Regions from separate parts of the Trinickia acidisoli genome, predicted to be linked through region 2. Evidence: predicted binding sites of a transcription regulator. Region 2 holds the regulator's gene; the other holds the start of a gene.

Region 1 (15,596 bases), 2.7 Mb from region 2:
TAGGCGTCGCCCAGCAAGCCTTCCGTTTGCTCGCCGGGCAGCGCTTCGACTTCGCGTAGTTTCGTGCTCATGACCCGAGTGCGCCGTTCGGCCGCTTCGATCGAACGCGTCACCGTCTCGAGCTGCGATTTCGTCTTTGCCAAAACATCGCCGAATTTGCCGAACTCCGTTTTGACCGCACCGAGCACCTGCCAAACCTCGCTCGAACGCTTTTCGATCGCGAGGGTGCGAAAACCCATCTGCAAGCTGTTCAAAAGCGCCGTCAATGTCGTGGGCCCCGCAATCGTCACGCGGTACTCGCGCTGTAATTGATCGGTCAGCCCCGGGCGGCGCAGTACCTCGGCATACAGCCCCTCGGTCGGCAAGAACAGCAGCGCGAAATCCGTCGTATGGGGCGGCGCCACGTACTTTTCGGCAATCGTGCGTGCCTCGTTGCGCACGCGCGTTTCCAAAGCGCGCGACGCTTCGTCGACGGCCGCCGGATCGGCGCGATCCTGCGCATCGATCAAGCGTTCGTAATCCTCGCGCGGAAACTTCGCGTCGATCGGCAGCCAGACGGGCGCCGTCGTACCCTGCCCGCCGCTGCCCTCGTTGCGCCCCGGAAGCTTGATGGCGAATTCGACGCGCTCCCCGCTCTTGGGCACCGTCGCGACGTTCTTCGCGTACTGATCGGGTGTCAGCATCTGCTCGAGCAGCGCCTCGAGCTGCACTTCTCCCCAGGTGCCACGTGTCTTCACGTTCGACAAAACCTTCTTCAGATCGCCGACACCGGCCGCGAGCGACTGCATTTCGCCGAGCCCCCGATGCACTTGCTCGAGCCTATCCGAGACGAGTTTGAACGACTCGCCGAGCCGCTGCTCGAGCGTCGCATGCAGCTTTTCGTCGACGGTGCGGCGCATTTCATCGAGCTTGGTCGCATTGTTCGCCTCGATGTCCTTGAGCCGCGCCTCGAGCGTCGCGCGCACTTCGGCGAAACGCCGGTCGTTCGCTTCGACGAGTTGCGCCAGTTGCTGCGAGAGCGTATCGCCGAAGCGCTTGAGGGCAGACGCCTGTTCGTCGCGCGATTCGTGCGCGTGCCGTTGCAAGCTGTCGCGCATCGCGTCGAGTTGGGTCGCGTTCGTTTCCGTGAGTTGCGCAAGGCGCTTGGCAAAGCCCTCGATTTGCTGATTCTGCACGGCGGCCACGCTCGTCAATTGCGCGGCGAGCGTCTGCTGGAACTGCGCGAAACCGCCCCCAAGCTCGGCGCGCGAGAGGCGCGAGGTTTCAGCGAGCTCGCCCCGCAACTCGCGTTCGAGCCGCTCATAAGCGCGGGCCTGCGTTTGCCCCCCCGTCTCGATGCGCTCGCCCAGCTCGGCGAGCGTCGCACCGACGTTCGCGCGGCCGGCGCTTCTGATCGCCAACGCCAGGGCGATCGCCAACAGGATGACGGCAATGGCCAGCGCCGTAAGGAGGATCGTCGTCATGAACGCGTACGTCCCAAGACTGCGGGGTTGATCGGATTAGGCGGCTGGCCCGCGCGCGGCCCCATGCCAAGCGCGGCGATGAGATTGTCGGCCGCGAGATTCGCCATCGACCGTCGCGTGGCTTCGGTCGCACTCGCGATATGCGGCGTGAGCACGACGCTCGGCGCGGACAGCAGCCGCGGGTGCACATTCGGCTCGCCTTCGAAAACGTCGAGGGCAGCGGCGGCAATGCGCCGCTCATGCAGCGCATCCGCCAGCGCCGCGTCGTCGACGATGCCGCCGCGCGCAATATTGGTCAACGTGGCCGTGCGCTTCATCAACGCAAGTTCGGCCGCGCCGATCGTATGGTGGCTTTGAGCGCTGTACGGCACCACGATCACGACGTGATCGGCCTGCCGCAGCAAATCTTCTTTCGACAGGTACTGCGCGCCGGTTTCGGCTTCGATCTGCGGCGCGACGCGCGAGCGGTTGTGATAGACGACGCGCATCGAAAAACCGAGCGCACGGCGTGCGAGCGCCTGACCGATTCGCCCCATGCCGATGATGCCGAGCGTCGAGCCGTATATGTCTGTGCCGAGAAAACCGTCGTAGCGCCAGGCGCCCCACTTGCCCGCGCGCAGCCAGTGTTCGCTCTCGGTCATGCGCCGCGCCGCCGCCATCATCAGCGCCCAGCCGAAATCGGCCGTCGCTTCGTTGAGAACGTCGGGCGTGTTCGTCGCGATCACGTTGGCGGCATTGAACGCTTCGATATCGAAATTGTTGTAGCCGACGGCCATGTTCGCAACCGCACGCAACCGCGGCGCCGCCGCGAAAATTGCGGCGCCGATGGGATCGCCGGCGGTCAGCGCGCCGTCCTTGTCGGCGAGCCGGCGCGCGAGCTCGTCGGGCGGCAGCGCGGGCCCGTCGTTCCAATCGACGTCGAAGTACTGCGCGAGGCGCTCGACGACATCGGGAAAAATCGGACGCGCAACGAGAATCTTTTGCATGGAGTGTCTCCTTCCGCAATCAAAAAAACAGCCACGTCGTCAACAGAAACACCGGAATGAGCACGGCGGCCGACCATCCGAGGTAGCCGAAAAAGCTCGGCATGCGCACGCCGCGCGACTCGGCGATTGCTTTGACCATGAAGTTCGGCGCATTGCCGATGTAACTGTTCGCGCCCATGAACACGGCGCCCGCCGAAATGGCCGTGAGCGTCGAGGCCCCCGTGGTCATCAACGCGTGCGCATCGCCGCCCACGAGGTTGAAAAACACGAGGTACGTCGGCGCGTTGTCGAGAAACGACGACAGGATACCCGTCGCCCAGAAATACATGGCATCGATCGGCCGCCCGTGCGCATCCGTCACGAGTTGCAGCAGGGGTGCGAACGCGCCGCGCTCGCCCGCGCGCAACATCATCACTACCGGGGCGATCGTGATGAAGATCGCCGCGAAGAGCTTCGCCACCTCCTCGATGGGCGCCCAGTTGAACGCATTGCCCGTGCGCGCCGTGCGCGGCGTGATCACGAGCGAGACGAGCGTCAACAGCACGAGCGCGGCATCGCGCACGACGTCTTGCAGCGCGAGATGCGCCCCCGGCACGTCGAATACGATGCCTGGCTTCCAGAGCCCACTCATCAAAACGAGCCCAATCACGAGCGCCAGCAGCACGAAGTTGCGCTTGCCCTCGATGACGATGCGAACCGAATCGGGCGTCGGGTCGAGGTTGGGGGCGCGCTTTTCGCCCGCGCGACGGTAGAAGTAGGCATCGAGCGCATAGAACATCACGAGCAGCAGCGCGCAGATGAACGACATCGGCAAAGCCAGATGGGACGTCGTCCAGAAGAAACCCACCCCGTTCAAGAAACCGAGAAACAGTGGCGGATCACCGAGCGGCGACAGCGAGCCGCCGACGTTCGCCACGAGAAAGATGAAGAAGACGAACACGTGCACGATGTGCTTGCGGTCGTCGTTCGCGCGCAGCAACGGCCGGATCAGCAACATCGCGGCGCCGGTCGTGCCCATGATGCTCGCGAGCGCCGTGCCGAGTGCGAGCAGCGCCGTATTGACGCGCGGCGAACCATGCAGGCTGCCGCGCACGCAGATACCGCCCGCCACCGTATAGAGCGCTGTCAGCAAGACGATGAACGGGGCGTATTCGGCAACGATCGCGTGGACGAACGCCAGCGCGGCGGCGCCTAGACCGAATGCGTATGCGAACGGCGCGAGAAATGCGATCGCCCATGCGGCCGCGATCTTCCCGAAATGGCGATGCCAGAACGCGGGCGCGACGAGCGGCAGCAGCGCGATCGAGAGCAAGATACCCGCGAACGGCGCAGCCCAGTGCGGCCCCAGCGCCGCACCGTCGGGTATTGCAGCCGTCGCCGCGGACGCGCCCGAGGACCAGAGCACGATCGTCGATACAAAAGCACTCGCCGCCGCCTTGCGTACGCAAGCGGCCCCTCGTTGAATCATGAAATCCCTCTTGGGTGACGAACCGGCGTGATGAACCGGAACGATGAGCCGGAACGATGAGCCGGCGTTGTGAAGCGGAACGGCGAAGCAGGTTGTAAAACGGGCGCTGAGCGGGCTATAGGGTAGCTTGCACCCCGCGACGCAACGGCGCCGGCGCTCCGCTCAACCGCCACGCACGACGATCGCGTGCACGCGGTACGGACCGTGTGCACCGAGCACGATGGTTTGCTCGATATCGCCCGTGCGCGAAGGCCCCGAAACGAAATTCACGGCCCGTGGCAACTCGCCGCGCTCAGCGCGCATCAGCGCGAATGCCTCCTCGTGCCCGGCCACGATACGCGACGCGGGTACGACTGCAATGTGCGTCTCGGGCAACAGTGCCATCGATGCTTCTGTTTCAGGCCCCGACAGCAGCACGAGCGAGCCTGTCTCAGCCGTCGCGCAAAAGCACCCCGTGATGCCGACGAGATCGCCGTTCTCGGGTTTGCGGAATTCGACCGCGAGGCCCGCCGGCTCCCACGGTAGCGCTTGCAGCACGGCCCAGGCGACGACGCGCGGCGTAACGCCGAGCTGCGCCAAATAGCGTGCGGCGGCGGCAGGTACCTCGTCGAGCGATTCCACGAGTTCGACCGTGCTCGCCATGAGCCGCGCTTCTTCGACGAAGCGCGTGGTGAGCCCCTCCCGATCGGCCGGCAACTCCGGACGCGGCCCCGGCGGATGCCGCGCGAGGTAATCGGCGACCGCCTCGTGCTCGCTTCGCTCGGGCACGGCCGAACGGCCCGACGCCGCGCGGATTCGCGCCAGAATGTTGCGTCGTGCCGCCGATGTATCCATCGCACTCTCCATCATGAAGCCGAATGAATGGACGATTATACGGGCCTTCTTTTTTGGGATACATCGGCCGAACGGCCTGAACGACGCCTCGACGCGACGCCTCAATTCCCGCCGTCGTCGACCGCCGTTTCGATCCCGAAGACTTGCCGCAGGTAGGCCAGATAGGCCTTGTCGTCGCACATGTTCTTGCCGGGCGTATCGGAGAGCTTGGCGACGGGCTGCCCGTTGCAGCGAACCATCTTGATCACGATCTGCAGCGGGCTGTAGCCGAGGTCGTTCGTGAGATTCGTGCCGACGCCGAAAGCGAGCCTGCAACGGCCGCGAAAACGTTCGTAGAGCTGCAGCACTTTCGGGATATCGAGCGCGTCGGAGAAGACGAGTACCTTCGTGCGCGGATCGCAGCGGTTCTCCTCGTAATGGCGCAGAAGCTGCTCGCCCCATTCGAACGGATCGCCCGAATCGTGGCGCGCGCCGTCGAACAGCTTGCAAAAGTACATGTCGAAGTCGCGCAGGAACGCCTTCATGCCGTAGACGTCCGACAGCGCGATGCCCAAATCGCCGCGGTACTCCTTCGCCCAGACTTCGAAGCCGTACGTCTGCGAATCGCGCAGCCGGGGGCCCAGCGCCTGGCACGCCTGCAGATACTCGTGAGCCATCGTGCCGAGCGGCGTCAAGTCGTGCTTCTTCGCGTAGAACACGTTGCTCGTGCCCGCGAACTGCTCGCCAATGCCGGCCATCAGGGTGAGGATCACTTCCTCGTGCCAGCGTTTCGAGAAGCGCCGGCGCGTGCCGTAATCAGCGATCTTGCAATCGGCGAATTCGGGGCGCGCGCCGAGCAGCGCGACCTTTTCGCCGAGACGCTCGCGCCCGACCACGTAATCGGGCTGGCGCTGCGTGTTGCGGAAATAGACTTCGTTGACGATGGCGAGCACGGGGATTTCGAACAGGATCGTGTGCAGCCACGGGCCCTCGATCGCAATCTCGATTTCGCCGTTCCTTTTGGCCGACGCCTCGATCGAGATGTACTTCTCGTTCAGATGGAACAACGCCAGGAAATCGACAAAGTCGCTCTTGATGAAGCGCATCCGCCGCAGATAGTCGAGTTCGTCGTCGGTGAAGCGCAACTGACAGAGCTTGCGTACCTCGTCGCGAATCTCCTCGACGTAGGGCGTTAGATTCACGTTCGGCGTGCGGCAGCGGAAGCGATATTCCACGTGGGCCGCGGGAAACTGATGCAGGACCACCTGCATCATCGTGAACTTGTAGAGATCGGTGTCGAGCAGCGAGGTGATGATCATGGTTTCAACCGAAGCGCGGTCAGGCGGCGCGGCGCCCGCCTCCGAGGGATCGCCGCATGTTACCCCAACGGGCGGCCCGAGGCGTGCAGGCCGGCCCGGATCGAGGCCCGCCTCCCCCATAAACTAATCACGAATCGATCTAAGCGGCGCCAATCCCCTTGGTGCATCGGGGCCAGGGCATTACGTTACAATACACGTTTTGCTAATTCGGCATTTCCCCCAGATATCCTGCAGGAGCTTTTGAATGACTCACGTTGTGACCGAAAGCTGCATCAAATGCCGCTATACCGACTGCGTCGACGTCTGCCCGGTGGACTGCTTTCGCGAAGGTCCCAACTTCCTCGCGATCGACCCCGATGAATGCATCGACTGCGCCGTGTGCGTCGCTGAATGCCCGGTAAATGCGATCTACGCCGAGGAAGACGTGCCCGGCGATCAGCAGCAATTCACGCCGCTGAACGCCGAACTGGCGAAAGTCTGGCCGAGCATCACGAAGACGAAGGCGCCGCTGCCCGAGGCCGACCAGTTCAAAGACCTGCAAGAGAAGCTCCAGTACCTCGAGCGATAACGGGATGCCGCTGCGGCGCGCCGGTGCGACGCCCTGCTGCTGCGGTCGCGTCCGGTGCGCTCGCCATCATGAAGATGTCTCTGGGTATTGACAGGGCGAGAACCGGTCCATAAAATCTCGCTTCTGTGCTGTTGTTGTTCCCCGATAGCTCAGTCGGTAGAGCGCCGGACTGTTAATCCGTAGGTCCCTGGTTCGAGCCCAGGTCGGGGAGCCAAAGAATGAATGGAAAAGCCCGTTCGCCATAACGGGCTTTTTTACGCGGTGGCCACGCCGCAAACGCTTTCACCGTAGCACGTTGTTCCCCGATAGCTCAGTCGGTAGAGCGCCGGACTGTTAATCCGTAGGTCCCTGGTTCGAGCCCAGGTCGGGGAGCCAAGAGCTTCATGCAAAAGGGCCCGTCGTATCGTCGACGGGCCCTTTTGCTTTTGACGGCACCGATTTTTAACGGCACCGATCGAGGTCGGCTGGGCGTCGGCCATACGGCCTAGACACGGGCGTCTGCCCGATATGATACCGTTTGCTTTACTTCGCGCCGCCCGCTCGCGCGGTGAATCGCCGCAAAATCGGTTGCAAAATCGCCAGCTCGCCCCGCTCACCATGAATCGCTTCATCCCTTTACTGCTTCCGATCATCACGGGCGCTTGCGCCGCGCTCGCCTGCGCCGCGCTGCCTGCGCACGGCGAGGAAGTCGGCAGCGTCAACACGAATTTCCATATCACGGGCTCCGATCGCGTCGTCGTCGAGGCCTACGACGATCCGGACGTCACCGGCATCACCTGCTACGTTTCCCGCGCGCGCAAGGGCGGCATCAAGGGCACGCTCGGTATCGCCGAAGATCCCACCGAAGCGTCGATCGCCTGCCGCCAAGTCGGCCCGATCAAATTCGCGGGCCCTGTGAAGCGGCAAGCCGACGTCTTCACCGAGCGCATGTCGCTGATCTTCAAGACGCTGCACGTCGTACGGATCGTCGACGCCAAGCGCAACGCACTCGTCTACCTAACGTACAGCGACCGCATCGTCTCGGGCAGCGCGAAAAACAGCGTCAGCGCCGTTCCATTGCCGGCGGGGACGACGGTCCCGCTGCGCTGACGCGCGCACATCGCCTCCGCCGCCGACCGCCCGCCGCCGAGAGAACAGCCATGGACGAGCCCCGCTTCGACGATCACGCCCGCTATTGGCGCTCGCCGCTCGTGCCCGGCGCGGACATGCTCACGGCCGAGTATCGCGAGCACGAGTTCTCGCCGCACTGGCACGAGGCATACGCCGTGCCCGTCATCGAGGCCGGCGCCGAGATGTACGCCTATCAGGGCGCGCACCATGTGGCCGAGGCGGGAACCGTACCCGTCATCAACCCCGGAGAAGTCCACACGGGATCGCGCGCGATGGAGGGCGGCTGGCGCTATCGCGTGTTCTACCTTCCCGTCGATTTCATCGGGCAGCTCGCCAGCGAAATCGCATCGGCGCCGCAGCCGATGCCTTGGTTTCCCGTCGACGTCATCCGCGATGCCGATCTCGCGGCACGCGTCGCCCGAGCGCATCGACTGCTGGAAGGGCTCAGCGCTTCGACTACGGCCGGCGGCGCTGCCGGCGGCAATCCGCTAGGCGGCGATCCGCTCGCGGCCGAGACGGCCTTCGTCGATGCGATGTCGACGCTCATCGCACGGCACGCGCTCCATCACCCGGCGGTGCGCAGGCCGAACATCGATCCGCCGCGCGTCGCGCTGATGAAGGAACGGCTCGCGGCCGACCTCACCGCTCCGCTCAGCCTGAGCGAGCTTGCGGCGGATGTCGGCCTGTCCCCGTTTCACGCTGCGCGCCTGTTCACGCAGGCGACGCGCATGCCGCCGCACGCTTGGCGCAACCAATTGCGGCTACAGCGCGCGCTCGCGCCGCTGCGCGAAGGCGTGACCGTTGCCGACGTGGCTGCCGCCTGCGGCTTCACCGATCAAAGCCACTTCACGCGGCACTTTAGGCGCATGTTTGGTGTGCCGCCGGGCCGCTGGCAAGCGGGCGACGCCGCCGCGCGCTGAGCCGCGCCCTCCAAAGCAAGAACGTACAAGCGCCGCCTATCGCGCCAACGCTATCCTGCGCGCAGTAGGAGGAACGTCCCTTGAAACCGCGCACCCCGCTCAACGAATTCATCGACGGCGCCCGCGACACGATCCCGATGATGATCGGCGCCGCCCCGTTCGGCGTCATCTTCGGCACGCTCGTCACCGCCGGCCCGCTCCACCTCTGGCACGGCCAGTTCATGTCGCTTGCCGTCTTTGCCGGCTCATCGCAATTCATCGCGCTCGGGTTGATCGCGGGGCATGCCGGCTTCGCCGTCGTCTGGGCGACGACGCTCGTCGTCAATCTGCGTCACGTGCTTTACAGTGCGACGCTGGCTCCGTATGTCGCACGCCTGCCCGTACGCTGGCGGCTCGCGCTGGGCGGCCTGCTCACCGACGAAGTGTTCGCCGTCTCCTATTCGCACTATCGGCACGCGCCACCCGGGCAAATCGGTCCGCACTACTTCCTCGGCTCGGGCCTCGCGATGTACGTCAATTGGCAACTCTGGACGCTGGCCGGGCTCCTGTTCGGCGCGGCCTTCCCTCGGCTGCAGTCGCTGGGGCTCGATTTCGCGATGGTCGCCACGTTTATCGCGATCGTCGTGCCGCAACTCGTTTCGCTGCGCTACATCGCGTCCGCCGCGACAGCGGGCATCGTCGCCCTCGCGTGCGCCGCCTTGCCCTACAAGCTCGGCTTGTTGGCGGCAGTAGCGGCGGGCGTCGCCGTTGGCGTGGCGCTCTCGCGGCCGCGGGCAGCCAGCGGCGGCACGGGTCGCGGCCGGCAACCGCCTCACGCCGGCAACGCCGATCGCACCGGACAGACCAAAGGGGTCGAGCGCGCCGCCGAGGCCGCATCATGAACTACGCCGTTCTCATCCTCGGCATGGCCGTCGTCACGTTCCTGATTCGCTCGACCGTATTCTTGCTCGGCGAACGTGTCGCATTCCCGCCGCTCGTGCGCACCGCGCTCGGATTTGTCCCGGTCACCGTGCTGACGGCCATCATCGTGCCGATGGCCGTCACGCCCCATGGCGGTGCGCCGGAAATCACCTGGCGCAACCCTCAGCTCGTCGGCGCGCTCATCGCTTGCGCCGTCTCCGCCCTGACACGCCGGCCGCTATTGACCATCGCGGTCGGCCTCGCGGTGTTTTTCGCCTGGCAAGCACTGGTCGTGCACTAATTCTTCGAAGACACCCTCGGCCAAGCCTCAAGTTCCGCGCGTATTCGCCGTTAATCAGACGAAGCGCGTTTCTTGGCCGTGCGGCGAAGGGGCGCACCGACGCTCGGCGTCGGTAGCGGCAGGCGACGCGCTATGCAAAAAACCGTGAGGTGTGCCGGGCGTCGTGCCGGGCCGCTCGTTTGGGCGTCGCGCCGGCTCCGCCCGTAGGGCGCCTCTGCGCGAAACGCCGCGGCGCCGTCCCGGCCGGGGCGCGCGCGATCAGGACAAGCCATGGGTCAAATCACCCTTTCTCTTCGCGAAGAGACGATTTCTACGCTGCACAAGGACTTCGAAGCCTTCGTGCGCGTATCGCTCAAGCTCGACCCGCAGTTCGCGACGCCTTCGTTCGAAGACTTCCTGCGCGCGAAGCTGCTCGACAACATGATGCCGCTGACCGAGCACGCGGTGCAGCGGATGCTTCAAGGCGGCCAATACGCCTGGGCCAAGCGCACGTTGGAGAAGGAGTTCCCCGACGTCGTGGCGATCCTCATGCGCCAGGCCGAGGAGTTCGGATTCAGCTTCGCGGTGCGCTCCGAATGGACGCCCGACGAGATCGCCAAAGCCGCGCGCGACTGGGCGACGGCCATCGTCAAGGAAGCCGGCGGCGACGCCACGCTCGTGGACCCGCTGGCGGCGCAGATCAAATCGACGGCGCGCGACATCCAATCGCTCGAGGAAAAGATGCAGACGCCCGCTTGGCGGCTGGCCGAATCGCTGCGTCAGCGTGTCTACGAGGCGAAGATCGCGTGCGAGACGACCGTTGGCAGCACGGCGCGCGAAAAGCTCGGCGAGTTGCGCGGCCTGCTCAGGCTCGGGCTGGCGCACGGCTCGTTCCAAAAGCAGGAGGCGCAGCAGATCATGGAATATCTGCGGCTGCTCAAGCCCGAGATCTTCGTCGAAGAGCCATACGACATCTTTTCGCGCATGGCAGCTTGGATGCGCAACTTCTTCATGCCGCCGGCCCGGCCCGCCCAGCCTCGCATCGAGCCGCGCCGCCCCCGCTGAGCGGCACGAGTCTCGGCCCGGTCGGCGCGGCACGGACACACCGCCGATCACATGGAAACACGGCGCGACGATCGATCGGACGAACTAGGGAACGAGAAAACACTGAGAAGCGCCGACCCGGCTGGCGAGGCCGAATGGCGACCATGCGTACTGTATAAACACACAGCATCGGCCCGCGAGCGCCGGGGCAAAAAATGCGCGAGACGGTTCACTCGGCCGCTCGAGTGACTTATGATGCGTGCCCTAATCGCTTTTCGTCGCCCGCCGGCGTTCGCCATGGCCAATCTCAATTTCACGCTCACGGGCGACCACGTCGAATTGCACAATCTGCTCAAGCTGATGGGCCTGGCCGACACCGGCGGCGTGGCCAAGATGCTCGTCGCATCGGGCGAGGTGAAGGTCGACGGCCGTGTCGAGTTGCGCAAAACGTGCAAGATCCGCGCGGGCCAAGTCGTGATGCTCGGCGACACGCGCATCGCGGTTCACGAGCCCGGCTGACGCCCGCGGCACGCACCTTTGCCCGAACGACGGCCCCGCGCCATCGACAGGCGAGCGCCGAAGCAATAAGCTCTTTCTTTCCGACGAAAACAATATGGGCGCGCGCCATGCGCGAGCGCCCGCCGCGCCTCGCTCGCTTAGCCATGTCCGAGTCCACGTTCACACGGGCCGCCGCCACGCCGGCCCCGCCACCGCTTTCGCGCCACGCGGCCGACACCGCGCGCCTGGCCGCCCCGCTCGCGATCGCGCAGTTGTCGCAGATGGCGATGGGCGTCACCGATACGATCCTGCTCGGCTCGCTCAGCGCCGACGCGCTCGCGGCGGGCGGCCTTGGCGCGGGGATCTTCTTCGTCATCGTCACGCTGCTGCAAGGCGTGCTCAGCTCCGTGAGCGTCACGGTGGCCAACGCGCGCGGCGCGCAAGCCGAGCACCGCGTGCCGCACATCTACTGGACCGGGCTTGCGCTATCGGTACTGCTGGCCATACCCGCCTTCGTGCTGCTTTCGTTCGCGCAGCCGATCCTGCTCGCATTCGGAGAGCCGGCCGCGCTCGCGCGCGACGTCGGTGCCTACACGGGCGTGCTGCGCTTCGCATCGCTCGGCAGCCTGATCGGCGTCGGCATGATGCGCGCGTTCCTGCCGGCCATCGGCGCGGCCAAGCGCCTGCTGTGGGTCGCGCTGGCCGGCGTCGTCTTCAACGGCGTGCTCAACTACGGGCTCATTCACGGCGCATACGGCTTGCCGAGGCTCGGCATGCTCGGCTCGGCCACGGCGACGACGATCACCGTCTGGCTCAGCGCGATCACGCTCGTCGCGCTGCTGCACGGGCGGTCGAGATTCAAGCATTTCGTCGTAGCAAAACGGCCGACGATGCCGCTCATGAGCGAGTTGTTCGCGATCGGCTGGCCCGTGGCCATCACGTACGGCGTGGAGTCCATGCTGTTTCTCTGCACGGGCCTACTGATCGGCCTGATCGGCGAGAAGCCGCTCGCCGCACACCAGGTTGCGATGAGCGTCGCCTCGGTCACGTTCATGGTGCCGCTCGCGATCGGTCAAGCGGCCAACGTGCGCGTCGGCTACTGGATGGGCACCGGCAATCGCGTCGCCGCGCGCCATGCGGGCTTCGTCGCACTCGGGCTCGGCGTCGCCTATATGTCGATGACGGGGCTGCTGTTCATCGTCGCGCCACGCGCCATCATCGGCCTTTACCTGAAGCTCGACGACCCCGCCAACGCGCAGACGGTCTCGATCGCCGCTTCGCTGCTCGGCGTCGCGGCGGTTTTTCAGATCGTCGACGGCATGCAAACCATCGCCTCCGGCTGCCTGCGCGGGCTCAAAGATACGCGCGTGCCGATGCTGGCGGCCGCGTTCGGCTACTGGGGCGTCGGCTTTCCCACCGGCTACGTGCTCGCGTTTCATGCGGGGCTCGGCCCGCGCGGCCTCTGGTGGGGGCTCGCGGCTGGCCTCACGAGCGTCGCGGTACTGATGACGCTGCGCTTCGCGCGCCGCACACGCCACCGGCCCGACGCCTAGATAAGCAAAGCATTCTTTGTTGGTTGGCCAGCGCCCGCAATCGCCCTACGATTAGCACCGACTCTTCTGACAGGGTATTCGGCTCGCCCAATCGGCGGGCCATTTTTTTATCCGCTAAAGGTTCGGCTCACTCGCGTCGGCGCACGCGTATGCTTGGCACGTGTCATGCGTTCACTTCCAATAAAATGCGGTTATTGGTGCCGGTACGAGCCTCTGTTGCGTCCGGCCAGTCCGTCAGCAAGGAAGAGTCCGACGTGTTCCGAGAGCCATGGCCGCGGCCCCGCGCCGCCTTGCATCAGCCTCCGTGCCGCGGCGCGGTGCGCTCGCATTCCGGGCGCGCGTCGAGCGTCGCGCGCCTTGACATGCTCGACGTTGCGCGCCGGATTGCCCTCGTCCTCATCACCTGCCTCACGGGCCTCATGGCCGCTTGTACCACGCTGCCGTCGGCGACGTCGCTCAACCGCCCCACCACCTACGCGCTGACGGACCCCGGCGCGACCCAGCTCGGCCGCGCGCTGGCCCCGCTCGTCGCGGCACACGAAGGGCAATCGGGCTTTCGGCTGCTGACCGATGGCACCGACGCGCTGCAAATGCGGATTGCCCTCGCGCGCGCGGCCACCAAAACGCTCGATCTGCAGTACTACATCGCGGACGAAGACACGACGGGCCGGTTGCTGCTCGCCGCGGCGCTCTATGCGGCCGATCGCGGCGTGCGCGTGCGCATGCTCGTCGACGACCTGAACTTCGACGACACCCATCATTTGATGGCTGGCCTCTCGACGCATCCGAACATCGAAGTGCGCATCTTCAATCCTTACGGCAGCACGCGCTCGAGCCTGTTCGCGCGCACCGAAACGTTCGTCACGCGCATCGATCGCTTCACGCACCGCATGCACAACAAGGCGATGATTGCCGACGGCGAAGTCGCGATCGTCGGCGGCCGCAATCTCGGCGACGAGTACTTCAGCGCCAGCCCGAAGCTACAGTTCCGCGACCTGGACGTGTTCGCGGCGGGCCCGATCGTCGCGGACGTATCGAAGAGCTTCGATGCGTTTTGGAACAGCGCGGGGGCCTATCCGTTGAAGGTCGTCGACAAGGAAAGCTACGCTGCCGCCGATCTACGGGCCGCCCGGGCGGCACTGCGCGCACATTGGAACGCGCAAGCGCAGGCCGTCGGCGCCAAGCCGTTGCGCGCCGCGCCGCTGTGGCAGCAGATCGCGCACGAGCAAATGGGACTCGTGTGGGCGAGCGCAACGCTCAGCGTCGACCCACCGAGCAAGATCACCGCCCCCGACGACGATTACCGCAGCCCGCCGATGCACCGTCTAGCCGAACTGCTGCGCGGCGCGCAGCACGAGGTGCTGTTGCTCTCGCCGTATTTCGTTCCGCACGATGCCGGCGTCAAGCTGCTCTCGGAGCTTACGCACCGCGGCGTGCGCGTGGCCGTCGTAACCAACTCGATGGCCTCGACCGATGCCGTCGCCGTGCAAGCCGGCTACAGCCCCTATCGAATTCCGTTGCTGAAAAACGGCGTCGAACTCTACGAGTTTCAGCCACTGCAGCGCGCACACTCGCGCTTTTACTCGCGCTTTTTCGCCGGCTCCGAATCGCGCGCGAGCCTGCATGCCAAGGCATACGTGATCGATCGCCGCACGCTCGTGATCGGTTCGATGAACTTCGATCCGCGCTCGGCCCACTTGAACAGCGAACTCGCGCTCGTCATCGACAGTCCGATCATCGCGGGCGAAGTGGCCAAGCTGATCGATCAGTCGATGTCGCCGAGCGTCAGCTATCGCGTCCGGCTCGCCACGCCGGAAGAACAAGCTCGGCTGCGCGCGTTCGGCGCGCCTGTCTCGGGCCTCGTCTGGACCGGCGACGAACAAGGCGACGCCGGCCCTTATTTGCGCACCTGGACGCTCGACCCCGAAGCAGGCCTCGTCCGCAATGCGCTCACGGGTCTATTCTTGTTGTTGCCGATCGACTCGCAGCTCTAGCGGCACCGCGGCGAGCCGCAATCATCCGACTTACCCTTCACGTAGCTTTTACGTACCGGAGCCGAAGCACCATGACAGCAGACCATCGCATGGAGCGCGACACGTTCGGCGAAATCGCCGTGCCGGCTGCGCGCTTATGGGGCGCGCAAACGCAACGCTCGCTGCTCAATTTCAAGATCTCGACCGAGAAACAACCGCCCGAACTCGTCACCGCGCTCGCCCTCATCAAGCGCGCCGCCGCCGAGGTCAATCTCGAACTGGGCGTATTGGCGGAGGACAAGGCACGCGCGATCATGCAAGCGGCCGACGAGATCATCGACGGCCGCCATGCGGACGAATTTCCGCTTGCGGTCTGGCAAACGGGTTCGGGCACGCAGACGAACATGAACCTGAACGAAGTCGTCGCCAATCGTGCGAGCGAGCTGCTCGGCGGCGAGCGCGGCGAAGCGCGCAAAGTGCACCCGAACGACGACGTCAATCGCGGGCAGTCGTCGAACGATGTCTTTCCGACGGCCATGCACGTTGCCACCGCGAATGCCATCGTCAAGCACTTGCTGCCGGCGCTGTCCACGTTACGCGCGACGCTCGAAGCGAAATCGCGGGCGTTCGCCGACATCGTCAAAATCGGTCGCACGCACTTGCAGGATGCGACGCCGCTGACGCTCGGCCAAGAGTTCTCG
Region 2 (15,596 bases):
AAACGGTGCGCGTCATCGCGCAAGGCCAAGGTTTCACGATTTCGTCCGAGGGCAGCGTCATGAACAACGCGGCGCCCGGACAAGAGGTTCGTGTCAGGCTAGCCGGGGGCCAGATCATCTCCGGCATCGTCCGAGATGCCGGAACGGTGCAGGTTCAGATGTGACCGGGCCGAGGCGGTCGAAACGGGCGAGACGACCGGTGCGTGGAGGCGCCGGACGATTCGGCCCCGAATCGCCGAATGAGGCTGGGCGGTGTTCTTCCCGATTGCGCTAAAGTTTCGGCGAGTGTCGCCGTTATCACACTCAAATCGAAATCGTTCGGGAAGCCATCGTGAAAGTCGATTCAACCTCCACTTCGAGCCTGACCTCGCCCAAGGGCGACGTGCAGGGTGCCCGGCAGGGCGGTCAAACCGCGGCGAGCACCGCGCAAACGAGCGCCAATGCCGCGTCGGCTCAGTCCACGGGCAGCGGCGACGCCAGCAACGTCAGCCTGTCCGGGCTGTCGTCGCAGTTGCGCTCGCTGGCTGCGTCGGGCGAAGCCGACATCGACGTCGCGCACGTTGCGTCGATCAAGCAAGCCATTGCCGACGGCACGCTGACGATGGATACGAGCAAGATTGCGGACGGCATTCTTTCGACCGCCCGCGATCTGTTGAAGAACCCGTCGACGGGCGGCTGAGGCAGCGCTCAAGCGCTTATCTCTCGCCTCGTCGGCTTCGTTGAGTGCGCGCCTGCGCGCCGGCTTATGTTTTGGCGGATGAGATGAGAGACGCCCTGCTTGCCACTGTGACCGAAGAACACGCTGCGCTCGAAGCGTTTGCGTCTTTGCTGATGTACGAGGAAAAGGCGCTTGCGGCCGTATCGCCGCTCGAGACGCTGCCCGGCATCGTCGAGAAGAAGACCGAGCTGACTGAAAAGCTCGCGTCGCTCGAAAAAACGCGCGACAGCCAACTGCGCCAGATGGGATTGCCTGTTGGCTGGAAGGGAATGGAGCTCGCGATCGCCGACGACGCTCGCCTTGCCAAGCAGTGGCAACTATTGCAGGCCGTCGTGCAACGCGCGCGCCGCTCGAACGCCACGAACGGCCTCATGATCCGTATCCGGATGAACTACAACCAGAACGCGCTCGCCATCCTGCGTGGCGGTGCCTCGCGTCATTCGGCCAGCGTCTACGGGCCGGATGGGCGGATGGCGACGGCTTGAAGTAGCACGGCCGCCGGTGAGGCGGCCGCAGCCCGCTGGCGTATCGGTTCTCGATACGCGCCTCGTGGCTCGGAGTCGGCGGGCAAGCCCTTCCGCGTCAAGCCGCGCGCTTGAACGCATGCACGTGCAATTGCTCTTTGCGCTGCTCGATCTGCCATAGATCGTACTCGGCCTGGTGTGCCAACCAGGACTCGGCGCGCTTTCCGAAAGCTAGTTCTAGGCGCACTGCCATCTCCGGGCTGATCGCAGCTCGGCCGTTGACGATCTCCGAAAGCGTCTTGCGCGACACCCCCAGCGCCTCGGCGGCGCGCGTGATCGAAAGCTCGAGCGGGTCGATCGCATAAGGCCCCACGCGCGCAGCCGGAACCGGTGTAGCGGCGGCCGCTTCGCGCCCCTTCCGGGGCAATATTCAGTCGACGCTGGCCCAAGCCATCTCGCGCAGCTTGGCTCGCAGCCTCGCAACCGCTTGGCTATGGAGCTGGCATACGCGCGATTCGCTCACTTCCATCACCGCGCCGATCTCGCGCAGGTTCATGCCGCGCTCGTAATACAGCGACATCAACAGCTTCTCGCGCTCGGGCAGCTTGTCGATCGCTTCGACGAGCGCCGCGCGCAGGCTGTCGTCGAGCAGTGCCGAGAGCGGGTCCGAGTGATCGACGCAGTAGCGGTCGAGGAACGGTTCGTCGTCGGCCGAGCGGTCGAAATCTTCGTAATAGATGAGCTGACTGCCGTGCAGATCCTGCAGCATCGACTGAAAGGCATCGAGCGGCATCTGCAGATGGTCGGCAACTTCGGTCTCGCTCGCGGACCGGCCGAGCCGCTGCTCGACCTGGTGCACGGCCGATTCGACCTCGCGCGACGTCTTGCGCAAGCTGCGCGGCAACCAATCGTTGTTGCGCAGTTCGTCGAGCATGGCGCCACGAATGCGTTGACTCGCGTAGGTTTCGAACTGCGCGCCCTGGTCTTCCTTGTAGCGGCTCGCCGCGTCGAGCAAACCGATCATCCCGGCCTGAATCAGGTCGTCGAGATCGACGCTCGCCGGCATCTTCGCCACGAGTTGCAAGCCAAGCCGGCGCACGAGCGGCGCGTACTGCGTCAATACATCCGTCTGGGACATTTTCCCTTGAGCGTTGTACATCGAGGGCCCCCTTCTCCTTGTCCCTAACGTTTCAAGCGTGTTGGCGCGCGGCCGCGCCGTCGGCGATCGCCGACGCCGGCAAGGCCGTGCGCACCGTAACCTCTGGCCGCGGCGAACACATCGCCGGGCGCATCGGCCAATACAACATCTCCGCGGCGACGTGCCGAAAGTCCCGCGCCGACGGCGCCGACGGGAACGCATCGACGACGCATCGCCCCAGTTCGAGCGATCGCTCCATCAGCGAATCGGCCGCTACGCATCCGGCGTCTTCGATCGACACCGTCAGATAGCGCGCGGCGACCTCGGCGAGGTTGTCGAACGCCGTCTGCGCGTCGGCCAAACTCGACACGTGATTCACGAGCACGCGGAACTGCGCGATCGCGTGCTCGAAGTGCAAGCGCTTCATGCAGGCGTACGCTTCCGTGATCGCGGCGGCCGCCACGCGCGTAACGATCAGCACGTCGTGCGCTTGCGCCCCGAGCGGCGAGAGCGCCCCCTGGCGGTCGAGCCGCGCATCGACGAGCACGACGTCGGCCGGCCCCGAGAGCAGCAGGCCAAGCTGCGCGGCGCTATAGCCGGCGCAGTTCTCGCGCGAGGCCGCGAGCACCGAAAACCCCAATTCGTGGCGCGAGCAGGCTTGATCGAGCGCGATCTCGCCGTTCATCAACGCGCGCAGCGAGCCGGCGCCGTGCAAGCCGCCCAGCATGGCCGAGACGGAATTCGCGCCGAGGCGCTCGTCGATGACGAGCACGTCCTTGCCGAGCGTGGCCAATGCCGCCGCCAAATTCACGACCGTCGACGTGCGGCCGACACCCATCGGGCCGCCCGTGACCGCCACCACGCGCGACCCGCTCTTCGCGAGCAGCCGGCGCAGCCCTTCCGCCTGATCGGTGACTTGCTTACCCAAAGCGAACCTCATGCAGTTCGGCGCTCGAGCGGCTCGAGAGCGCCGAGAGCAATGCGGGAATCTCGTCGTCGTGCGGGACGAACGGCGAACCGTCGCGCGGAATGCAGAACGCACTCTTGATCAGGAATTTCTTCGTCGCGACGTACAGGTTCTCGGGCACCTTCTGTCCCGTCGAGATGTAATGAACCGGCAGCTTGTAGCGGATGACCGTATCGAGCACGCCGCCGAGGTTCGTCGCCTCGTCGAGCTTGGTGAGGATGCAGCCGGCCAGCTCGGGCTGTCCTGGGGCGCTGCGATAAGCCTGCACGACTTCGTTGAGCGTATCGCCGTGACTCGTCGCGTTCAGCAGCAGCAGCCGTTGAACCGGCAGACCCGCGCCGCAGAGCATCGCGATTTGGTCGGACACCGTGCGGTCGCGCTGACTCATGCCGATCGTGTCGATGAGGACGATGTGCTTGTTGCGCAGCTCGGTGAGCGCGAGCTGCAGATCGGCCACGTCCTTCACGGCGTGGACCGACACGCCGAGGATCTTGCCGAAGATGCGCAACTGCTCGTGGCCGCCGATCCGGTAGCTGTCGGTCGTCAAGAGCGCGACCTTGCTCGCGCCGAAACGCATCACGCAGCGCGCGGCAAGCTTGGCCGTCGTCGTCGTCTTGCCGACGCCGGTCGGGCCCATCAGCGCGAACACGCCGCCGCGCTCCATCAGCGCGTCTTCGTTCTCGAGCACGGGCAGATTCGAGGCGAGTACTTGGTTCACCCAGTCCATTCCCGCGTCGAGGTTTTCGACTGCGGGCATGTGGTCGACGACCATCCGCACGAGCTGCGCCGAGAAGCCGGCCGAGAACAGCGCTTTCGTCACTTCGCCGTTCACGGGGCTGCGCCGCTGGCGATCGCCCCACGTCAGGCCGGCGAACTGCTCTTCCATCATGCCGCGCATCGACGACAGTTCATGCATCACCGTCTGATTGACGATCTCTTCCACGCGCGCACGGACCGCTTCGGCCATCGCTTCGGCGTCTTGTTCGCCAAAACCTTCGAAGGCCGGCTTCACACGCGGCACGGCACGGCGCGCCGCGACACGCGCGGCTTCGTGTGCCCAGTCGGGGATCTGCGCAGTATCGAGCTCCTCGGCCGACAGGACGCGGCCCGGTGAGCCCAGCCCCTTGGCAGCCGCGGCGGCGGGCGTCATCGCGTGGGAACGCGAGGCATGCGCCGCGCGCTCGTTTTGCGCGGCGATGCGGCGGCCATGGTCGATCAGCCAGGGATTCGTTTCGGCCATCGTGCGCGACGCTTCCGTCTCGCCCGCGCTCGCGCCGTTGGCATTGAACGCAGCGACGGAAGCGGCGGCATTGGCCGACGCGCTTGGCGCGGCCGCACGCGCGGCGAAGCCGGGGCGGTCGGTCACGCGCGGCGAAGCGATCGCAGCGGCGTCGGGCAAGGCCGGCCGGCGCTCGTCGGACGTCTTCGAGCCCGCTTCGGGGCTCGCACCGAATACGGCCGAGAACACGTCGGGCATGCCGTTCGCGTACGGGTTGGACGGCATGGCGCCCGACGGCTGCGACGCACCCGCAGCTAACGCATACGGATTGGCCGTCGGCGCGGGCAGGCCTTGGTAAGCGCCTTGGGAGCCTGTCTCGCCTGCATCGGGCGCGATGTGCGCGAAATCCGTGTCCGCGAGCGCGACGATCTCCACGCTGCCGTCGTCGTTGGTCCGGTTCGACAGCACGACCGCGTCCGCACCCAGGGCCTCGCGCACGAGACGCAGCGCGTCGCGACTCGTCGCGCCGATGAATTTACGAATGTTCAAGCTTGACCCCCGATGAGGTTAACGACTTTGATCGTGCGGGTCTCGGGCACTTCGGCATACGAGAGCACTTTCAATTGAGGCAGGCTGCGGCGCAGGAACCGTGCGAGCATCGCGCGAAGCGCGTGTTGCACGAGCAGCACCGGAGGCAGCCCGGTATTTTGTTGACGCGTGATCGCCCTTTGCGTCGCCGTCAGCAGCGTGTGCGCGAGGCCGGGCTCGAGGCCGGGGTTCGCGCTCGTCGCGAGCGCCTGCGACAGCACGCGCTCGAGGTTCGAATCGAGTCCCATCACTTGCATTTCGCCGTTGCCCGGATACCACTGCTGCGTGATCGCGCGGCCCAGGGACAAGCGCACGCAGGCGGTCAGATCGTGCGCATCGGTCAGTTTGGCCGCGTGCTCGGAGAGCGATTCGAGGATCGTGCGCATGTCGCGAATCGGCACGCCTTCCTCGAGCAGGCTTTGCAACACCTTTTGCAGCGTCGTGAGCGACAGCGTCTTGGGCACGAGGTCTTCGATGAGCGAGGGGGCGTCCTTGCCGGTGCGCGTGATGAGCGACTGCACTTCCGCGCGACCGAGCAGTTCGGCGGCATGCTGCACGACGAGGTGATTCAGGTGCGTGGCAACCACCGTGCTCGCATCGACGACGGTGTAGCCGTACACCTGCGCCTGCTCGCGCAAGTTCGTGTCGATCCAGATCGCCGGCAGGCCGAAGGCCGGATCTTGCGTCGGCTGCCCCGGCAGCGCGGCCGTGACCTGCCCCGGATTGATCGCGAGCCACTGGCCCGGATAGGCCTCGCCCACGCCCACTTCGACGCCCTTGAGCGCGATGCGGTAGCCGTTCGGACGCAGTTCCAGGTTGTCGCGGATGTGGATGACGGGCGGCAAGAAGCCGATTTCCTGTGCGAACTTCTTGCGGATGCTCTTGATGCGCTTGAGCAATTCGCCGTCGGCGTTCTTGTCGACGAGCGGGATCAAGCGGTACCCCACTTCGAGACCGAGCGTATCGATGAGCGTGACGTCGTCCCAGCTCGCTTCGTTGTTTTCGACGGGGGTCATCGCCGTCGGCGCGACGTCGACGAGCGAGGCGCCGGTCTTGGCGGCTTCGGCGCGCTTTTTCAGCGTGCGGCCGAGCTGGATCGCGCCGCCGCCGAGCAGCAAGAATGCGAAGTGCGGCATGTTCGGGATCAGGCCGAGCATCGTGATGATCGTGCCCGTGATCATCAGCACACGCGGGTTCGTGAAGAGCTGACTCGTGAGCTGCGTGCCGATGTCTTCGTCGGTGGCGACGCGCGAGACGATCACGCCGGCCGCCGTCGAGATGACGAGCGACGGAATCTGCGCGACGAGCCCGTCGCCGATCGTCAGCAGCGTGTAGGTCTTGCCGGCGGCGGCGAAATCCATGTTGTGCTGCACGACGCCGACGATGAGCCCGCCGACGACGTTGACGACCATGATGATGAGGCCCGCGATCGCATCGCCGCGCACGAATTTCGACGCGCCGTCCATCGCGCCGTAGAACTCGGCTTCCTGCGCGACGGACAGGCGGCGCTTGCGCGCACCGTCTTCGTTGATGAGGCCCGCGTTCAGGTCGGCATCGATCGCCATCTGCTTGCCCGGCATCGCGTCGAGCGTGAAGCGCGCGGCCACTTCGGCGATCCGTCCCGCGCCCTTCGTGATCACCATGAAGTTGATGACCATCAGGATCACGAACACGACGATGCCGACGGCGAAGTTGCCGCCCACGAGGAAGTGTCCGAACGATTCGATGACCTGACCTGCCGCGCCCGGGCCCGTATGGCCTTCGAGCAGCACGACGCGCGTCGAGGCCACGTTCAGCGACAAGCGCAGCAACGTCGAGAACAGCAGCACCGCCGGGAACGCCGCGAAATCGAGCGGCTTTTGCGTGTACATGCTCACGAGGAGCACCATCACGGACAGCGCGATGTTGAACGTGAACAGCAGATCGAGCAGGAACGGCGGCAACGGCAGAATCATCATGCCGAGGATCATGCAGATCAGGATCGGACCTGCGAGGGCACGCAGATTCGTGCCGGCCAGCACCTGACTCTTGCCGAAAAGGCTTCCGACGCGCGCGTTCATGCCGAGGCTCCTTCATTTGCGTCGCCGAGCGTCTCTTCGGCTTCTTCGCGTTCGTCGGCCTCGGAAATCGGGTCTTTCTTATCCAATTCGGCGGGCACTTCGAGTTCGGTCGGCGCGGCGGGAACATCGCCGCCTTCCACGCGGAACTTGCGCAGTTGATAGACCCAAGCGAGCACTTCGGCCACCGCGTTGTAGAGCGAGCCCGGAATTTCGCGGTTCAGTTCGACGTTGTGATACAGGGCGCGTGCGAGCGGCGGCGCTTCGAGCACCGCCACGTTGTGTTCGGCCGCGATTTCGCGAATGCGGGCGGCCACGAGGTTCACGCCCTTGGCCACGACCTTGGGCGCGCGCATTTCGCCATCCGAGTACTGCAACGCAACCGCGTAGTGCGTCGGGTTCGTCACGACGACGTCGGCCTTGGGCACCGCGGCCATCATGCGGCGGCGCGCAATGGCGCGCTGCTGCTGGCGGATCTTGCTCTTCACGCGTGGGTCGCCTTCGTTTTCGCGGTGTTCGCGCTTCACTTCTTCCTTCGTCATGCGCAGCTTCTTGTGGTACTGCCAAATTTGATAGGGAACGTCGAGCGCGGCGATCACGAACATGCCGGCCACGGTCGTCGCGCAGCAGACGGCAACGAGCGACAAGCCATGTCCGAGCGCGGTCCGCAGGGGCTCGGCGGCGAGCCCGAGGATCTCGGCCTTGCGGTGCCATACGCCGGCCACGCCGATGGTGCCGACGACGAGCGTCTTCGCAAGCGACATCCCGAGCTGGATCGGGCCGTTGATCGAGAACATGCGGCCGATCCCCGCGGCGGGGTTCAAGCGCTCCAAGTTGAACTGGAATACGTTCGGCGAAATCAGAAAACCGCCGATCGCCATCGGCGCGGCCAGCGCGGCGCCGCCCGTCAGCGCGAGGATCGGCGCCAGGGCCATGAAGGCTTCCCGTCCGGCGCTGCCGGCGCCCATCAGCATGCGGTTCGTGTCGGACAGCGACGCGTGATTGAACGTGAACGCGCCGCGCAGCATGGCTTGCAAGTGCAAGCCGATCGTGCCCGACAAGGCCCAGACACCGAAAAATCCCGCGGCGAGCAGGGCGAACGACGACAGTTCCCGCGAGCGCGCGACCTGCCCTTCCGAGCGCGCCTTTTCCAGGCGCCTAGGAGTGGCTGCTTCGGTTTTTTCGAGGTCGCTGTCCTCTGCCACGGGAAATTTCTCCGCAAGAAAAACGGCGACATGCCGTTATCCAGTGAGACGAATTATTCCTGCCCAGGTCAAGGGACGATCGGCGGATAAGGCGGGGGAAAGGGGTGCATTTCGAGTGATCGGCGCCCGGCCCGCTCCCGCGAGCGATCAGCCCGCCGCGGGCGCGAGCGCGCAGCGCGCCGCACATGAGAAACGGCGGGCGCCATGATGGGGCCCGCCGACAGAAGAAAAACGAAAGGTAGGACCCCGGGCGCGCCCGGAGCCTTCGCTCAAAACGCCACGAACGGGCCGGCGCCGCCCGAGCCGGACTGATCGAGCCCGTAATAGACGTTTTGGCCGTAGAAGAACGGCATGCCGAGATCGACGAACGTCGCGCCATTGCCGAGGCTGCCGGCGAGATTATCGAGCGCGTAATTGCCGTTGGCGAGCAACTGCGTGGCGTTGCCGATGGGCATCGTCAGCAGCACGCCCCCCGCCGCCCCCGGCGTGGCGGCGTTATAGCTGGCCACGCCGATGCCGCGCGTCACGTTCGAAGTCGGACAGTAGAACGACGACGCCTGGCCAGAGCAGTTCGGCAGCGTGCTGTCGGTGAAGAAATACGCGTTCGAGCCCGAATCGAAGAAAGCCGTGACCGCGCCGCCGGCGAAAGTGGCATTGACGTCGCCGTAGGCATTCGTTGCCAGCTTGGTCACCGAACTCGGCAGGGCATTGTTCGCTTGCGTGCCGACCCCGAAGGTCAGCGTACCGGTAACGGTGCGCCCGCCGCTCGGCCCGATCGCGGGCATCGACAGCATGACACCGTTGTTGTCGCCGGCAAACATCGAGACGGGATTGGTCACCTGCTGCGCGACCGGCACGAGCGCCTGCACGCAATTGGTGTTGCCGGGGCACGTGTAGTAGCTGCTGTTGCCCACCGGCGGCGTCGCGCAGGTCGTTCCGCAATCGTTTGCGGCGACACCAATGCCAAGGATGCCGTTGGCCCCTAGATCGGCCGGCGTCAACTCGAGCGTGCCCGTCGAGCATCCGCCCGTCGTCACGGCACCCTGCGACAGATCGCCCACGATCTGCAGCGGCACGCGCGAGGCTGTCTCGCCGCTGATTTTGACGTCGGCGGTGCGGATCGAGCCCCAGGTGTAGCCGTCGGCGAACGCCGTGCATTCGGCGATCGGGCTGCCCGCCACCGTTTCCTGCGGCAATGCGCTCAACACCTGGCTCGCGGCCGAACTGGCGAGCCGCAGCCCGAACGATTCGGTATCGACCTGGACGTTGTTGATGGTTTGGCACACGCTGGTGCCCGGCGCGCAGATCGTGACGCTGACGGTCGGAATGTTCGCAACGCCTTCGACGCCGGCGCCCACCGTCACCGCAACCTGATTCGCGGCCAACTGCGACGTGCTGCCCGAACCGCTGCTGCCCCCGCCTCCGCCCCCACCGCCGCAGCCCGCAACGAGCACCGCGGTGGCGGCGGCCAAACCGAGCGCGCGGAGCGCCCGCAAGAGTCTTCTGTGAGTACGCAACATGATTTCCCTTCTTCGCTCGGTTACTTGATGTCGGCACCGGTCACGCCGGCGGGCAAAGCGCTCGGCAGCCACGCTTGGCCGAAGAACGAGCCCATATGGCCGCCGGAGCGGACCACGAGGTTCGACTGCTCGACGTCGACGGGGCCGCGGCCGGGGCGCGCCGCGTGCAGCGCTTGAACGCCGCTTGCGTACTGCGGGAAATAGTTACCGAGTAACGACTGCAAATCGGGCATGCGCGGGCCGTTCCATGCAATGCCGAAGACATTGCCGTCGGTGCCGAGGTATTCGCGCACGCTCGTGCCGCTTGAATATGTGGTGGCGCGCACCGAGTACTGGGCTGGGGCGGCCGTGGCTGCTGTGCTCGATGCCCCCGTGCCGGCGGCGGCTGCGTGGGCGATATGAGCGAGCGTGGTGGTGGTCGCACCGGCGGGCGTCGGCATGGGGCTGCCGCCGAGGGCCGCCCTGGCGGGCAGCGTCACCGCCGTGAGTGCGCATAGAACGAACGCCGCCGGCACGGCAGCGCGTAAAGGACGATTCAACATCGGATCGACTCCTCCCTGGTTGAGGTCTCTAGCGCGTGTGGCCGTAACCGGAGCGAGACGATCCCGCCGGTTCTGACGTTGTTCTTCTGATGTTCTTCTAGGAATCTAGTACATGCGGCTGCGAACGCATAAGCGTCGGACAACAGCAAGGGACGTGCCTGGGGGATGATTGGGGTGCGGCGAGGCTGGGGCGCACGGTGCTTACCGACGACGAGGGGCAGTCGGAGCGGGGATGCAAAAGAGGGCGAAGGGGAGCGAAGATCTGCGGCGCGCGCCTGGGTGGCGCGAGGCGAGCACCCCTTCGCCGGGTAGGGGCACTCGCGCCGCCGATCATTCCGCGAACGGCGGCGCGGCCGCGCGCGGATTGGGCCGATTGGGCCGGTTAGGACGCAGCGGCTTAGAAGGCGACGTACGCCGTCGTACCGGTGCCGAGACTCCCGTCGGTGTTCGGGTCGTAGTTGATATAAACGGTACGACCGTAGAAGAACGGCATCCCAAAATCGATTGCAAGCAACCCGTCGGCCGTTCCGCCGAGGTTGTTGAATGCATACCCGCCACCGTCGACCAGGTCGAACGCGTTTTGGACGCTCATCGAAATAGAGGCCGTCGTAGTGTTGAAGCCGGTCACGGAGGGCTGCAGCGACACAGCCGACGCAGGGCAATAGAAGCCGCCGCCACCTGCGCAAAGGGTAATGCTGGTGTCAGGGAAGAAGAGGCCGTTCGATCCGGTATCAAAAAATGCCGCGCGCTCGAACGAAGAGGAATCCGAGTACGTCGAGCCGTTCAGCGACGCGCTACTCACGTCCCCAAAGTGGTCGGTCGTAACAGTTTGAATGCCCGAGGACGGTACCGTGTTGTTCGTTTCCGTGCCGATCCCGAAGTTCAACACGCCCGACGCGCTGGTCGCGCCCGACGACGACACCACGGGCATATTCAAGACCACGCCGTTGTTATCGGTGGCAAAGAAACGGACTGGGTTGCCCACTTCCTGTGTAACGGCCGACAGCGCCAAATCCGTGCAGCTCGACGTGCACCCGTAGTAGACATCGTTCGGAGCGCTCGTGCAATTCGTGCCGCAGTCATACTTCGCGGTGCCGATCCCGAGAATGCCGTTGGCGTGGAGCTGCGACAGCGTGTCGTTGAGCGTGCCGGTTGCACAGGAATTGTTGCTACCGCCGGCTTCCGATTGCGGCACGTCGCCCAAAATTTGGATGGGGATGTTCGAAGCCGTCTCGCCGCCGATCTGCACGTCGGCCGTCCGCACCGAACCCCATGAAAATCCGTCGGCGAAGCTCGCGCATTCCGCCACCGATTGGCCACCCACCGTTTCGGTCGGCAACGCGGTCAGCATCGTATCCTTGACTAGCCGCAACCCGTACGAACCGGTATCGAGTTGGACGTTATCGATCGTCTCGCACGTGCTGGTGCCGTGCTGGCAAATCGTCACGCTCACCATCGGCAGGTTCGGCGTCCCCGTGACGGAGGATACGACGACGGCCGCCTGATTGCTGGCCAGCGTCGCAGGCGTGCTGGAGACCGGACCGGTGGCGACGATGCTCGTGCTCCCCCCGCCGCTATTGCTCGTGCTCCCATTGGTGCTGCCGCCGCTACTACTCGAGCCGCTGCCACCGCCACCGCCGCCGCAACCCGCGACGAGGCCGACGATTGCCGCCAAGCCAAATGTGCCGAGCACACGGGCCAATTTCTTATAGATATGCAACATGGTTTTACTTGCCCTCGCTCGTTTATCGGATATCGGTAGCGCTTACGCCGGCCGGCAATGCCGACGGCAAATACGCTTGTCCGCCAAACGCGCCCATGTGCCCGCCGGAGCGGACGACGAGCCCCGGCAGTTCGATGTCGAGAGGACCGCGGCCCGGGTGTGCCGCGCGCAGCGTGTTGCGTGCGCTGTCGAATTGCGAGAAGTAAGTTCCCAGCAGCACTGGCAGATTGGGCATGACGGGCCCACTCCAAGCGATGCCGAACACCACCCCCGCGGTCGAAACGTATTCACGCACGACCGTACCGGAGGAGAACGTCGTTTGCGTCACCGTATACGACGCGGTGCTTGTTGAACTGGTAGCGCTAGCCGCGCCCGATGCAACGTGGGCAACCGGCTCGAGCGAGGTGGAAACAGCGCCCGTGGGCGGCGTGGTGGGGGAGCCGCCGAGAGCGGCAGATGCGGGTGCGGCCACACCCAGCATGCTGCAAGTCAGCGCCGCGCAAGCCGCGGCGCGCATGATGCGATTCGACATCAGGAACGAACCCCTTTTTATGGTTGGTTTTTATCGCGCCCCTCGGCGCGGGTTTGCCGGGCCATCTTTTGAACATCAACGGCGCGCACGAGCATTCGCGCCGGGCGTGCGGGAGATGGACCGAGCGTCGCCCCGCAGCGCACACGACGAAAGGCCGCTCCGCGCGAGGCGGGCCGCCTTTCGAAACACTAATTACCAAAGAAATGTGTCAGAACCCGAGACTAGCCAGCAAATCGTCCACGTCCGCCTGATCCTGCACCACGTCGGTGCGCCCTTCCGGGTTGATCTGCGGGCCGTTGAGCAGATGATCGGGGGTGGCGCTGGCCGCCGGGTCGGCCGCCAGCGCCGCCGCCGTTTGCGCGAACTGCTCGCGCCGCTCGGGGGCGATGTTCTCGACCAGCACCGTCAAGAGCTGCTGCTCGATCACATACACCACATCCATGATCTTCTTGATGACCTGGCCGGTCAGATCCTGGAAATCTTGCGCCATCATGATGTCCAGCAGCTTCTGATTCGTGGCCGCCGTCGCATCGGGCACGCTCGCGAGAAATGCGCGCGTGTCGCCCATCAGCGTGCGCACTTCCTCGCGCTCGATCGGCGCGGCGAACCAGCGCTCCCAGCGGCCATCGAGTTCCTGCGCGTCGGCCTGGAGCTGATCTTGCAGCGGCTTGGCAATGTCGATCGCCGTCAGCACGCGCTCGGCCGCCTGCTCGGTCATGTTCGCGACGTACTTGAGCCGGTCGCGCGCATCGGGCACCGCTTCGGCGGCGAGTTCGACGTGCTTGTCGAGACCGAGCTCGCGCATCGAGTCGCGCAGCGTCTTCGTGAGTTGACCGATACGAGCAAGAATGCGGTCGGTCGTCAGATCGGGGCTGTCCGCGCCGTCCGAATGCATATTGGTGGCCTGATTCACGTCAGCTCCCGGTTTTCGCCATCTTCTCGAGAATCTTCGTGAGTTTTTCGTCGAGCGTGGCGGCGGTAAACGGCTTCACCACGTAGCCGCTCGCGCCGGCCTGCGCCGCCGCGATGATGTTTTCCTTTTTCGATTCGGCCGTGACCATCAGCACCGGCAAATGCGAGAGCGACGCGTCGGCACGGATGCGCTTGAGCATCTCCAGACCGTCCATGTTCGGCATGTTCCAGTCCGAAATCACGAAGTCGAAGCCGCCTCCTTGCAGGCGCGACAGGCCCGCCGCGCCGTCTTCGGCTTCGTCGACGTTGCCGTAGCCGAGCTCTTTCAATAGGTTGCGGACGATCCGGCGCATCGTCGGAAAGTCGTCCACGACCAAGATTTTCATGCTTTTGTCCATCTTTGTTCCCTTTAACCCTAATTGGTCGGCGCAAGAAGCCGGGCGGGCCCGGTCATACGCGCTGCACTCGATCGCCCATCGCCGCGAGGCGCGTCATCACTTTGCGGCTCATTTCCGACAAAGGCACGACCTCGTCGGCGCCGCCGAGCGCGATGGCTTCGCGCGGCATGCCGAAAACGACGCAGCTCGCTTCATCTTGCGCGAAAGTGTATGCGCCTGCATTTCTCATGTCTAACAGTCCCGCGGCGCCGTCGCGGCCCATTCCGGTCAAAATCACGCCGACCGCGTTCTTGCCGGCATGCTGGGCGGCCGAGCGGAACAGCACGTCGACCGAGGGCCGGTGGCGGTTGACGGGCGGATCGTCCGACAGATGCGCAATGTAGTTCGCACCGCTACGCGCCAGCAACAGATGGGCATGGCCCGGCGCGATGTAGGCATGGCCCGGCAGCACGCGCTCGCCGTGCTCCGCTTCCTTGACCGTGATCCGGCACAGGCCGTTCAGGCGCTGCGCGAACGACTTCGTGAAGCCGGGCGGCATATGCTGCGCGATCATGACCGCGGGCGCGTCGGGCGGCAGCGGCACGAGCACTTCGCGAATCGCTTCGGTACCGCCCGTCGACGCGCCGACGATGATCAGCTTTTCGGTACTCACGAGCGGGTTGTTGAACAGCGGCGCCGCCGCGCTGGCGACCTGCGCGGCGCCGGCCGCCGGCGCGGCCTGTGCTTGGCGCGCCCGCACGCGCGCGCGGGCGGCGGCGCGGATCTTGTCGGCGAGCTTCTCCGTGTAATCGAGCATGCCTTCGCGAATGCCGACCTTCGGCTTCGTGACGAAATCGACGGCGCCCAGTTCGAGCGCGCGCAGCGTGATTTCCGAGCCGCGTTCGGTCAGCGAGGACACCATCACGACCGGCATCGGCCGTAGCCGCATCAGCTTCTCGAGGAAGTCGAGCCCGTCCATGCGCGGCATTTCGACGTCGAGCGTCAGCACGTCAGGGTTGTGTTGTTTGATGAGCTCGCGTGCGACGAGCGGGTCCGGCGCCGTCGCGCAGACCATCATGTCGGGCTGCCCGTTGATGATTTCCGTCATCAGGCTACGAATCAGCGCCGAATCGTCGACACACAATACTTTGATTTTCTGCACAGCGACTACGCCTCCTCTACGGTCTTGGCGCTGTTGATCGGGTTCGCGCCGCGCGCGTTCGCGCCGAAGAGCTCGACGCGGGGCTTGGCCCCCGCCGGCGCGCCGAACAGCTCGATCCGCGGCTTTTGCGCGGCCGCCTGGCCGCCCGCCGCGAACAATTCGACTTGGCCGCGCTCGCGCGCCGCCCTGGCGTGGCGGGCCGCACGGGCTTCGGTCACTTGCTTGGCAAGCGCCTGCTCGCGCTCGGCCACGGTCGGGTCCTGCTGCAAGCGCAGCTTCTTGACCATGGCCTGGCCCGTATCGGGCATGAACGCGACCTTGCGCGGATGCACGCCTTGCAAATCCTCGGCGATGATGCGGATCTTCTCGAGCCCCAGATAGCGGCGCACGAACTCGGCATTACGATCGCCGATATTGATCGTCGTCATCCCCGCAAGCACCGCGGCGCCACCGAACACCTTGGCTTCGAAGC

What was found. The regulator FliA, encoded in region 2, starts transcription of late flagellar genes. The targets are predictions, from matches to a motif close to CTAAAGTTTNNNNNNNNNNNGCCGNTA.
Region 1: the regulator FliA is predicted to act here: its motif matches at 9,875-9,901, upstream of J3485_RS13045 (DUF4088 family protein).

The regions. Positions count from the first base shown of each region.
Region 1 is NZ_JAFLRG010000001.1:2,863,493-2,879,088, forward strand. Features, by position in the region: gene J3485_RS12985 (DNA recombination protein RmuC) at 1-1,463, opposite strand, end outside; gene J3485_RS12990 (2-hydroxyacid dehydrogenase) at 1,460-2,449, opposite strand; gene J3485_RS12995 (sodium:proton antiporter) at 2,469-3,914, opposite strand; gene J3485_RS13000 (LutC/YkgG family protein) at 4,080-4,751, opposite strand; gene pncB (nicotinate phosphoribosyltransferase) at 4,853-6,049, opposite strand; gene fdxA (ferredoxin FdxA) at 6,294-6,617, shown strand; tRNA gene J3485_RS13015 (tRNA-Asn) at 6,756-6,831, shown strand; tRNA gene J3485_RS13020 (tRNA-Asn) at 6,917-6,992, shown strand; gene J3485_RS13025 (CreA family protein) at 7,215-7,706, shown strand; gene J3485_RS13030 (helix-turn-helix transcriptional regulator) at 7,757-8,647, shown strand; gene J3485_RS13035 (AzlC family ABC transporter permease) at 8,785-9,528, shown strand; gene J3485_RS13040 (AzlD domain-containing protein) at 9,525-9,848, shown strand; gene J3485_RS13045 (DUF4088 family protein) at 10,119-10,892, shown strand; gene J3485_RS13050 (RNA-binding S4 domain-containing protein) at 11,169-11,390, shown strand; gene J3485_RS13055 (MATE family efflux transporter) at 11,534-12,922, shown strand; gene J3485_RS13060 (phospholipase D family protein) at 13,285-14,916, shown strand; gene fumC (class II fumarate hydratase) at 14,988-15,596, shown strand, end outside.
Region 2 is NZ_JAFLRG010000001.1:145,165-160,760, reverse strand. Features, by position in the region: gene flgA (flagellar basal body P-ring formation chaperone FlgA) at 1-164, shown strand, start outside; gene flgM (flagellar biosynthesis anti-sigma factor FlgM) at 332-679, shown strand; gene J3485_RS00735 (flagella synthesis protein FlgN) at 763-1,203, shown strand; gene J3485_RS00730 (HigA family addiction module antitoxin) at 1,301-1,609, opposite strand; gene J3485_RS00725 (RNA polymerase sigma factor FliA) at 1,613-2,341, opposite strand; gene J3485_RS00720 (MinD/ParA family ATP-binding protein) at 2,373-3,248, opposite strand; gene flhF (flagellar biosynthesis GTPase FlhF) at 3,241-5,055, opposite strand; gene flhA (flagellar biosynthesis protein FlhA) at 5,052-7,154, opposite strand; gene flhB (flagellar biosynthesis protein FlhB) at 7,151-8,356, opposite strand; gene J3485_RS00700 (DUF3443 domain-containing protein) at 8,626-9,873, opposite strand; gene J3485_RS00695 (DUF2844 domain-containing protein) at 9,897-10,418, opposite strand; gene J3485_RS00690 (DUF3443 family protein) at 10,816-12,141, opposite strand; gene J3485_RS00685 (DUF2844 domain-containing protein) at 12,164-12,676, opposite strand; gene cheZ (protein phosphatase CheZ) at 12,882-13,568, opposite strand; gene cheY (chemotaxis response regulator CheY) at 13,588-13,983, opposite strand; gene J3485_RS00670 (protein-glutamate methylesterase/protein-glutamine glutaminase) at 14,036-15,124, opposite strand; gene cheD (chemoreceptor glutamine deamidase CheD) at 15,130-15,596, opposite strand, start outside.